2 regions of the Brevibacillus sp. LEMMJ03 genome follow, and region 2 is predicted to be linked to the other one. Evidence: riboswitches for the same ligand, from Rfam matches in the RefSeq annotation. Region 2 holds a riboswitch; the other holds the start of a gene.
The links. Region 2 has a riboswitch for lysine ahead of dapD (2,3,4,5-tetrahydropyridine-2,6-dicarboxylate N-acetyltransferase). Riboswitches for the same ligand answer to the same signal wherever they lie in the genome.
Positions count from the first base shown of each region.

Region 1 (4,760 bases), on a different contig from region 2:
TACACGTGCCAAGCGATAAAGATGAGCGTGATGATACCCGTAAGGCGCTGCCAGAGGAACATGTGGTTGCGGAAATGTCCGAAGTTGCCCACATTGTGTTTCGCCTGGAAGGCAATGTAGATCCCGTACACGGCATGGAACAGGATGGGAATGTAGATGAAGATGAATTCCACGGCGAGCAGGAATGGAACGTGTTCGATCATTCCTACCACCTGGTTGAAGGCTTCCGGTCCCCGGGTTGCCTGATAGTTCGCCGTCAAGTGGAACAAGAGGTACAGCCCGATTGGGAACAAACCGAGAAAAGAATGCAGCTTGTGGTTCAGAAAGCTATGGCCTTTCGCCATACAATGGTCCCCCTTTCAATTGTATGTAGCGTTCTTTGCTAGATCTTTTCCCCACTATCCTAACCCATTGCCCCGCCGGTTAGACATGAACCGCAGCAGCCTGCCGTCCCTGCCGCCCGGCTTGGCAAATTGTGTCGGAAAACGGAAAAAAGTTGGGCAAAACGTTGAACCACAACCAATTGTACTCCTGTCTCCTAGGAGCGTCAAGACAGTGAATAGACTAATTCCATTGTTGGATTACACGTATCAATCGTCCGATTTTTCTATGAATCTGTCATAGACGCGGCCGCTCTCTCATAGTCTGGTACCAAACAGGTTGACCAATCGGCTGCAAAAGACCGGCGTCCGCAGGAGGGTCCGACAGCGGACAAGCCATCGCGCGGCCTGCAGCCGGGAAGGAGGATCGCGAAATGAAAGAACCGGATCAACTGGGAGCCCTGCTGCCTTCCCGCGTCATCGCCGATATCGAGCGCATCCACATGCCCTATCTTGGCTATCACTTGCTGCGGGAGCACCTCACCCGCACGCTGCTGGGCGAAAGCGAACCGCCCATTCTCCACTGGCTGGGAAAGGAAATGGGGCGGCAGATTCCCATCCGCTCCGCCAACGGCCTGGTGTTTCCCTTTATCCGCCTGGGGCTGGGCAAACTGGACCTGCTGGAAGACGGGGAGCGGCAGCTTCGTTATCGCCTGACCCATACCATCTATCGCTACATGTCGCCCGAACGGATCAACCGTTCCCTCTCCCTGGAGTGCGGCATCATCGCCGGCGCTGTCGGCCGCTGGAAGGAGCAGGAGACGGAAGCCCGGATGGAGGCGGAGGAGACGGGCAGCGTCCTGATCACGGTCCGCTGGTAAGGCCTTGCCGGGACGGGTACGGGCCGGACGGACAAAATTCGGATGGAGAGGCACCGTATCGCCGCCGCAAAAAGTTCCCCCGTAAAAAATCCTCCTGTAAAAAATCCCCCTTTTTCCGCGGCGAAAAAAAGGGGGGAGGCAGCATGTGGCGTCGCTATTGGTTTGTCAGCCGGGTTACACCCCGTGCACGACCGCTGTTTCCGCCACGTCGAGGCCGTATGCGGTGTGCAGGCTGCGCACGGCCCGCTCGGTGTGTTCCGCCGGGATGACGCAGGACACCTTGATGTCGGACGTGGAGACCATTTTGATCGTGATCTCCTGCTCGGCCAGCACGCGGAACATCTCGGCGGCCACGCCCGGATTGTGTACCATGCCGGCTCCGACAATCGAGACCTTGGACAGGCCCTCTTCGTACTCCACTTTTTCAAAGCCGAGCTGATCCCGGTGGGCGTTCAGCGTGTCGAGCGTCTTTTTCAGGTCGCTCCCCGCCACCGTGAAGGAAATGTTGGTCACGGCCGCGTCGTACGAGCTTTGGATGATGATGTCCACGTTCACCTGGTGATCCGCCAGCGTGTTGAACAGACGGGACAGCGTGCCCACGCGCGCGGGCATTCCCACAACCGTCACCTTTGCGACGTCTTCGTCGTGGGCGACGCCGCTTACTACTCTTCCTGTTTCCATATGCGCAACCTCCTCTACGTACGTGCCTTCTTCTGTCGTAAAGCTGGAGCGGACGACCAGCCGGACCTTGTGGGTCTTGGCCGCCTCCACCGAGCGCGGATGCAGCACGCCCGCCCCCAGGTTGGCCAGTTCCAGCATCTCGTCATAGGAAATGCTGTCCAGCTTGCTCGCCGTCGGAACCACACGCGGGTCGGCGGTGTAGACGCCGGCCACGTCTGTGAAAATTTCGCATTTGTCCGCGTTGAGGCTGGCTGCCAGCGCCACCGCGGACGTGTCCGAACCGCCGCGGCCCAGCGTGGTGATCTCGCCCGCTTCGCTGACTCCCTGGAATCCAGCCACGATGACGACCCGGCCGCGCGCCAGCTCCTTCCGAATCCGTTCCGTCTCGATATGGGTGATCCGCGCCTTGCCGTGGATCGATTCGGTCGTCACTCCCGCCTGCCAGCCCGTCAGGGAAATGGCGTCATACCCTTTTTGGTGCAGCGCCATCGCCAAAAGCGCAATCGACACCTGCTCGCCTGTCGCCAGCAGCATGTCCATCTCCCGCTCCGACGGGTAGGGGGAAATCTGTTTGGCCATGTCCACCAGCACGTCCGTGGACTTGCCCATCGCCGACACGACGACGACCATGTCGTGTCCCGCTTCCTTATATTGTATAATCCGGTCCGCTACTTTCATAATCCGTTCGATGGTACCTACGGAGGTGCCTCCGTATTTATGCACGATCAACCCCATGCGGCTTCTCTCCCTTTTCCTATTCAACATGATTTCTCGTTTGATTCTTCTCTGTCAGGCCATCTTCGTTCCATTTCCTGTTGGAACATGCCGTTTTTCTCACTCTTGCAAAAAAGGCAGCGACGAGGATACACCTGTCACTGCCTGCCAGTTCGACATACCGGTTCCTCCTTCCCTTGACCACGTGAACAGTTGAGCATGACGGAACACACCCTGTTCCATCCTCAACCGACATCGTGAGATAGCTCTCCATCCGGCAACGGGTGATTGCGCGGATGACAGTCCTGCGCTTGTTCAACGCAGGCCCAGCACGGAGGAAGCGGGCCTTTCTCCGTACTTCGGCGAATTCCCCTTTCCCGTACCCGTCACAGATGCCCGATCTCAGGGAGGTACTCATGGTTTTCGCGCCTCTACCTCACTCCAAACGGGAAGTGAGGCTTGTTATGCTGTTTGTATGGGATTATACCATGAAGCCGCCTCGGGTTCAACGACCTTTTTGGCGTTACGTTTCCATCTGCCGAAGATGGCGGATAATCTCGCGGGCCAGCTTGTCGCCGATACCGATCTGCCGGAAGTCCTCCACCGTCGCTTCTCGCATCTTTTTCAGCGAGCCAAAATGCTGGAACAACAGCTTGCGCCGCTTTTCGCCGACACCGGGAATCTCGTCCAGCCGGGACGAGAGCATCGTCCTGCTGCGCGCCTGCCGGTGAAACGTGATGGCAAAGCGGTGCACCTCGTCCTGGATCCGCTGCAGCAGGTAAAACTCGTAGCTGTCCCGGCGAAGCTCCACCGGTTCCGGCGGATCGCCGTAGAGCAGTTGGGCCGTCCGGTGCTTTTCGTCCTTGGCCAGGCCGCAGACGGGGATGTAGAGCCCCAGCTCGTTTTCCAGCACGTCCATCGCCGCGCTGATCTGCCCTTTGCCGCCGTCGATGACGATCAGGTCGGGCAGCGGCTGGTTTTCCTTCAGCAGGCGGGTGTAGCGGCGGCGGATCACTTCCCGCATCGCCCCGTAGTCGTCCGGCCCCTCGACGCTTTTGATCTTGAATTTGCGGTACTCTTTCTTGTCCGGCCGGCCGTCGGTAAAGACGACCATCGCGGACACCGGTTCCGTGCCCTGAATGTTGGAGTTGTCAAACGCCTCGATGCGGTGCGGCGTGCCAATTCCGAGCACGTGCCCCAGATTGTGCACCGCCTGGATCGTCCGTGCATCGTCCTTGGACATCAGCGCAAATTTTTCCTGCAGGGCAATCCGCGCGTTTTCGGAGGCCATCTGCACCAGTTCCCGCTTTTTGCCCCGCTTGGGCGCGTACACCTTGACGCCCAGCCACTCCGCCAACAGCTCCGGCTCGCTCTGCTCCGGCAGCAAAATTTCCTTGGGCAGTGCGTTCTGCTTGTCGTAGTAAAACTGGGTGACGTAGGACATAAAGTCCTCCGCCTCGTCGCCGTAGTACGGAAACGACGTCGTCTCCCGCTCGATCATCTTCCCCTGCCGCATGTAGAAAATCTGGACGCACATCCAGCCCTTGTCGACGGCAAAGCCGATGATGTCACGGTCCACCGTGTCGGTAAAGGTCACCTTCTGCTTCTCCATCACGGCTTCGATGCTGCGGATCTGGTCGCGAAGCTCCTTGGCCCGCTCAAACTCCATGTTTTCCGCCGCCTGCAGCATCTTTTCCGTCAGCTCCCGCTTCACCTCCTCGTGGCCGCCGTCGAGAAAGCGGCAGATCTCTTCCACCAGCCGCTGGTTCTCTTCCGCGGGCACCTCATGGACGCAGGGAGCCAGGCACTGCCCCAGATGGTAGTACAGACAGACCTGCTTCGGCAGCGTTTTGCACTTGCGCAGCGGGTAGAGGCGGTCCAGCAGCTTCTTTACCTCGGATGCCGCCCCCGCGTTGGCGTAGGGACCAAAATAACGCGCCTTGTCCTTGACCACCTTGCGGGTGATTTCCAGGCGCGGATGTTTTTCGTTGGTGATCTTGATGTACGGATAGGTTTTGTCGTCCTTCAGCATCACGTTGTAGCGCGGATTGTGCTGCTTGATCAGGTTGCACTCCAAAATCAGCGCTTCGATCGCCGAGGAGACGACGATGTATTCAAAGTCGGCAATTTCGCTGACCAACAACTGCGTCTTGCCGTCGTGACT
Region 1 is NZ_VKJN01000002.1:38,637-43,396, forward strand. Features, by position in the region: gene FOI68_RS02810 (succinate dehydrogenase cytochrome b558 subunit) at 1-344, opposite strand, end outside; gene FOI68_RS02815 (DUF2507 domain-containing protein) at 755-1,201, shown strand; gene FOI68_RS02820 (aspartate kinase) at 1,376-2,617, opposite strand; lysine riboswitch at 2,852-3,038, opposite strand; gene uvrC (excinuclease ABC subunit UvrC) at 3,120-4,760, opposite strand, start outside.
Region 1: it holds a riboswitch for lysine, as region 2 does, so the genes downstream of both, FOI68_RS02820 (aspartate kinase) here and dapD (2,3,4,5-tetrahydropyridine-2,6-dicarboxylate N-acetyltransferase) in region 2, are expected to answer to the same signal.

Region 2 (4,760 bases):
TCAGATAGTCCGTCACCAGACTGATGGCGATGTCGATCGCCCGCTCGTCCGGTTCAATTTTCGCATGGTGCAGGCCGTAGGGCGTATTCACCCCGAGCCAGAACAAAAAGCCGGGGATTTCCGACAGGAAAAAGCCGAAGTCTTCCCCCGTCATCGCTTCGCTGCAGCGGATCGGCGTGATGTCCGGGCGCTGGGTGCCCACCCATTCCATGAACCGCTCGGTCAGCGCCTCATGGTTGTACACCTGGCAGTACCCGCAGCCGTAATCGATGGTGGCCGTGCACTCGAATCCCGCTTCGACGCCTTTGACCAGCGCCTCGATGCGGCTTTTCACCCGGGCCATCGACTCCAGCGACAGCGTCCGGATCGTCCCCTCCAGCCGCGCCGTTTCCGCGATGATGTTCTGCTTGGTGCCCCCTTCGATTTTGCCCACCGTCACGACGGCCGCATCGAGCGGGTCGATGTTGCGGGCCACGATCGACTGAAGCTGCGTCACCAGATGGCTGGCCGCCACCACCATGTCGTTTGCCTTGTGGGGAAAGGCCGCGTGCCCCCCTTTGCCGGTCAGCTCGATCATCAGCTCCGAGGTGTTGGCAAACAGGATGCCCGGCTTGGTGGCGATGTGCCCCACCGGGTACTCCGGCGCGATGTGCAGGGCAAAGATGCAGTCGGGCCGCCACTCGGCAAACGCCTCGCTCTCCATCATCGGCTTGGCGCCGCCCGGTCCTTCTTCGGCCGGCTGGAACACGAAGAGCAGATCGTCATCGACGGGATGGTGAACAAAATGGGTCAGAATGCCCAGCCCGATCGCCATGTGCATGTCGTGGCCGCAGGCGTGCATGTACCCCTCGTGCGTGGAGCGGAACGGATAGGTCGTCTCCTCCCGAATCGGCAGACCGTCCATGTCCGCCCGCCAGGCAATCGTCCGCTTGGGATGAAGCCCGTTAACCCTGACGAGGATGCCGGTGCGCCAGGTCTTGATCTGCAGGCGCTCTTGCGGCAGCCGCTCCAGATAGTCCAGCAGATAGCGCTGCGTTTTGTACTCCGCAAAACCGGGTTCGGGAATTTGATGCAGGTCGCGGCGAATCCGCACAAACGGGGAATCGGTCATCCCTCTACACTTCCTTTCCGGTGCCGAGCGCCGTCAGTTGGCGGGCAAACACATCCACAAACCGGTCCACATCCGCCCGCGTCAAGGTGAGCGGAGGCAGCAGGCGGACGATCGTCTTTTGCGTCACGTCGACGAGGATGCCCTCGGCCAGCAGGTTTTGCTGCAGCCGGGCCGCTTCTTCGGGCGTCGCGTGCAGCGGAATGCCCACCATCATGCCTTTGCCGCGCAGCGCCTGAAGCTGCTCCGGCAGGCGCTGTCTCAGCTCTTCCAGACGTCCCCACAGGTAGCCGATCACGTCGCTCACATGGGCGCGGAAGGCCGGGTCGAGCAATTCGTCCAGCACCGCGTTGCCCAGCGCGGCGGAGAGCGGCGAGGGCGCAAAGGTCGTGCCGTGATCCCCCGGCTTGAACAGATTCATCAGCCGTTGGCCGGCGATCACCCCACCGAGCGGCAGGCCGCCGCCCACTCCTTTGGCAAACAGGATCAAATCGGGCGTCACCCCTGCGTGCTGATAGGCAAACAGACGGCCCGTACGGCCCATGCCGGTCTGGATTTCATCCATGGCAAACAGCACGCCCTCTTCCCGGCAGATCGCCTCCGCTTCCCGCAAATACGCTTCGGAGAGCGGCACCACGCCGCCGGAGCCGAGCACCGGCTCCATCAGGAGGGCCGCCGGCTTCTCGTTCCGGCAGACCGCGCGAAGCTGTTCCGCGTCTTCCGCATCCAGCTCGTAGACGGGAAAGTCGGGCTGGGGAAAATCCTGATAGACGTGGGGCTGCCGCGTCAGCCGCACCGCCCCCAGCGTGCGCCCATGGAAGCTGTTGCGCAGGACGGCGATCCCCGTCCGGCCGGCCCCCTCCGCTTTCGTCCATTTGTGGATCAGCTTGATCGCCGCTTCCGTCGCCTCCGCCCCGGAGTTGGAGAAAAAGACCTTGCCGGGGATGGTGTTGTCGATCAGCCGCTGCGCCAGCCGGATCGCCGGCGGGTTGAGAAAGACGTTGGAGATGTGCAGAAACCGCTCGCCCTGCTCCCGGAGCGCCTGGACAATCCGCGGATGGGAGTGGCCCAGCACGTTGACGGCCAATCCGGTAAACAGGTCCAGATACACCCGGCCGTCGGTGTCGTACAGGTAATTGCCCTCTCCTTTGGCAATTGCGATCGGCAGCCGTTTGTACGTCGAGACAATGTACTGTTCGTCGAGCGAACGCCAGTCCGTAGCCATCTTCTCACTCACGCTCCTACAGCTGCCGCAGCTCCTGCTTGATCTCCGTCTTGGAGCGTGTTTTTTCGTCAATCTGTTTAATGATGCGCGCCGGAGTGCCGGCCACGACCACGTTCGGCGGAACGTCCTCGATGACGACCGCGCCGGCGGCCACGACGGAACCTTTGCCGACGCGAACGCCTTCCAGAATCACCGCATTGGCGCCGACCACCACGTCGTCTTCAATCACGACAGGCTGCGCGGACGGCGGTTCGATTACGCCCGCGATCACCGCACCGGCGCCGATGTGGCAGTTTTTCCCGATGGTGCCGCGTCCGCCGACGACCACGTTCATGTCGATCATCGTGCCTTCGCCGATGACGGCGCCGATGTTGATCACCGCCCCCATCATGATCACGGCGTTGTTGCCGATGCTCACCTGGTCGCGGATGATCGCGCCCGGCTCGATGCGCGCCTGGATGCCTTTCGTGTCCAGAAGCGGGATGGCGGAGTTGCGGCGGTCGCTTTCCACCACGTAATCGGCGATTTTGTCCTTATGCTGCTCCAGCACCGGCTCGATCTCCTTCCATTCGCCGAAGACCACGCCTGTGCCGTTGCTGATAAACGTTTTGGCGTTTGCGCCGAAATCGATGCCGTCCAGGTCTCCTTTCAGGTATACCTTCACCGGCGTTTTCTTTTCGCTTTTTTGGATAAACGAGATAATTTCATGCGCATCCATCATGTTCACTGTGAATCTCCTCCATGACACTGTATGTGGAAATGTAGAAAAAGCAATGAGTGCAGACGCTATCCTCATTGCTTTTTGATACCTGAAAGCAAACCGTAAATAGCGCTCCACGAAAGGCCGTGCCTTTCATGACAGGGCGACCGTTGTTCACGGGAACCCCAGCCCTCGCCGTCCGAGGGGTACGGCCAGAACTTCGGCGCCTTGGCCTTTCCGTCTTCCCACGCCCCCCGCGTTTTTCGGCAAGACGTACTCTTCCGCAGCGCACCTCTATTTGTAGATACGTTATGGAATTTCCTTTTACTCTATCAAAATCCTCCCCGGGTGGCAACCTCTGAATGGAAAAGAGGGGAAACAGATAATTGTTGACAACGATAATCATTTTCATTATCTTGTAGTTGAAAATGATAACCATTATCTGTTTGGAGGGCTTATGAAAACGATCATACTGGTCTATGCAAGCATGACAGGAAACACCCGGGAGATGGCCGATGCGATCGTCGAAGGCATTCGGTCGGCGGGAATCGAACCGGAGGTCAAGGAAGTGGTGGACTGCTCCGCTTCCGAATTGGCCGACTATGACGGCATCGTGCTGGGCGCCTACACGTGGGGAGACGGGGAGCTGCCGGACGAGTTTCTGGATTTTTACGAAGAGATGGAAGGGCTTGACCTGCGGGGCAAAAAAGCGGCTGTATTCGGCTCTTGCGACTCCGGCTACGAAAAAGTGGGAGCCGCTGTCGACATTCTGCTGGAAAAAGTGACCTCGCTGGGCGCGGACGTCCCGTTGAACGGGTTGAAGGTGGAACTGTCCCCGTCCGTCCAGGAGAAGGAAACCTGCCGGGAATTCGGCCGTTCGTTCGCGCAGTCGCTGGCGTAGCGGAGCAGCGGTGCGCGCCCGCATCCATACGGTCCTGGCGCAATCTGCCGGGACCGTCTTTTCAGGCGGCCGCAAACGTGGTACACTGACGGTCCCCAGATTCCGTCCGGAGAAAAGGAGGACCGCTCCATGTCTTCGCTGGCACAAAGCGTGTACATCCGCCCCCTGACGGCGGAAGACGCGCCGGCCATGTTGGCGCTGCGCGTCCGCAATCAGGCGTTTTTTCAACCGTTTGAACCGATCCGCCCCGCGTCGTTTCTCACCCTGGAGGGACAGCGGGAGCAGTTGGCGGCCGCCGAGCGCGACTTCGCGGCGGGAACCGCCTACGCCTTTGGCGTTTTTCTGCGGGAGAACGACGAGCTGATCGGCCGCGTCAACCTTTCCAACGTCGTCCGGGGCGCCTGGCAAAACGCCACCATGGGCTATTATCTCGACCAGTCCCTTAGCGGCCGCGGCTGCATGACGCAGGCCGTCCGGCAGGCGCTGCGATTCGCGTTCGCGGAAGCCGGGCTGCACCGCGTACAGGCGGCGGTCATGCCCCGCAACGGGGCCTCCATCCGCGTGCTGGAAAAGACCGGTTTCCGCCGGGAAGGGCTGTCGCTTCGGTATCTGCAGATCAACGGCGTTTGGGAAGACCACCTGATCTTCGCGATCACGCGCGAGGAGTGGACTTAAATAGCCGAAATCACGCGGCCTGTCCTGTGCTGCTCAGGCAGCGGGGAAAGCCGGAGTGCGCGGGACATCCTGCCCGTCAGGCTCCGGCTTCCTCCTGCCGCAGCCGCTCCAGAATCCGCCGCTTGCGGTACAGCATCCGGCCCGTTTCCGC
Region 2 is NZ_VKJN01000011.1:83,837-88,596, reverse strand. Features, by position in the region: gene FOI68_RS15065 (N-acetyldiaminopimelate deacetylase) at 1-1,111, opposite strand, end outside; gene FOI68_RS15060 (aspartate aminotransferase family protein) at 1,116-2,333, opposite strand; gene dapD (2,3,4,5-tetrahydropyridine-2,6-dicarboxylate N-acetyltransferase) at 2,350-3,060, opposite strand; lysine riboswitch at 3,153-3,338, opposite strand; gene FOI68_RS15050 (flavodoxin) at 3,491-3,934, shown strand; gene FOI68_RS15045 (GNAT family N-acetyltransferase) at 4,064-4,609, shown strand; gene FOI68_RS15040 (EcsC family protein) at 4,686-4,760, opposite strand, start outside.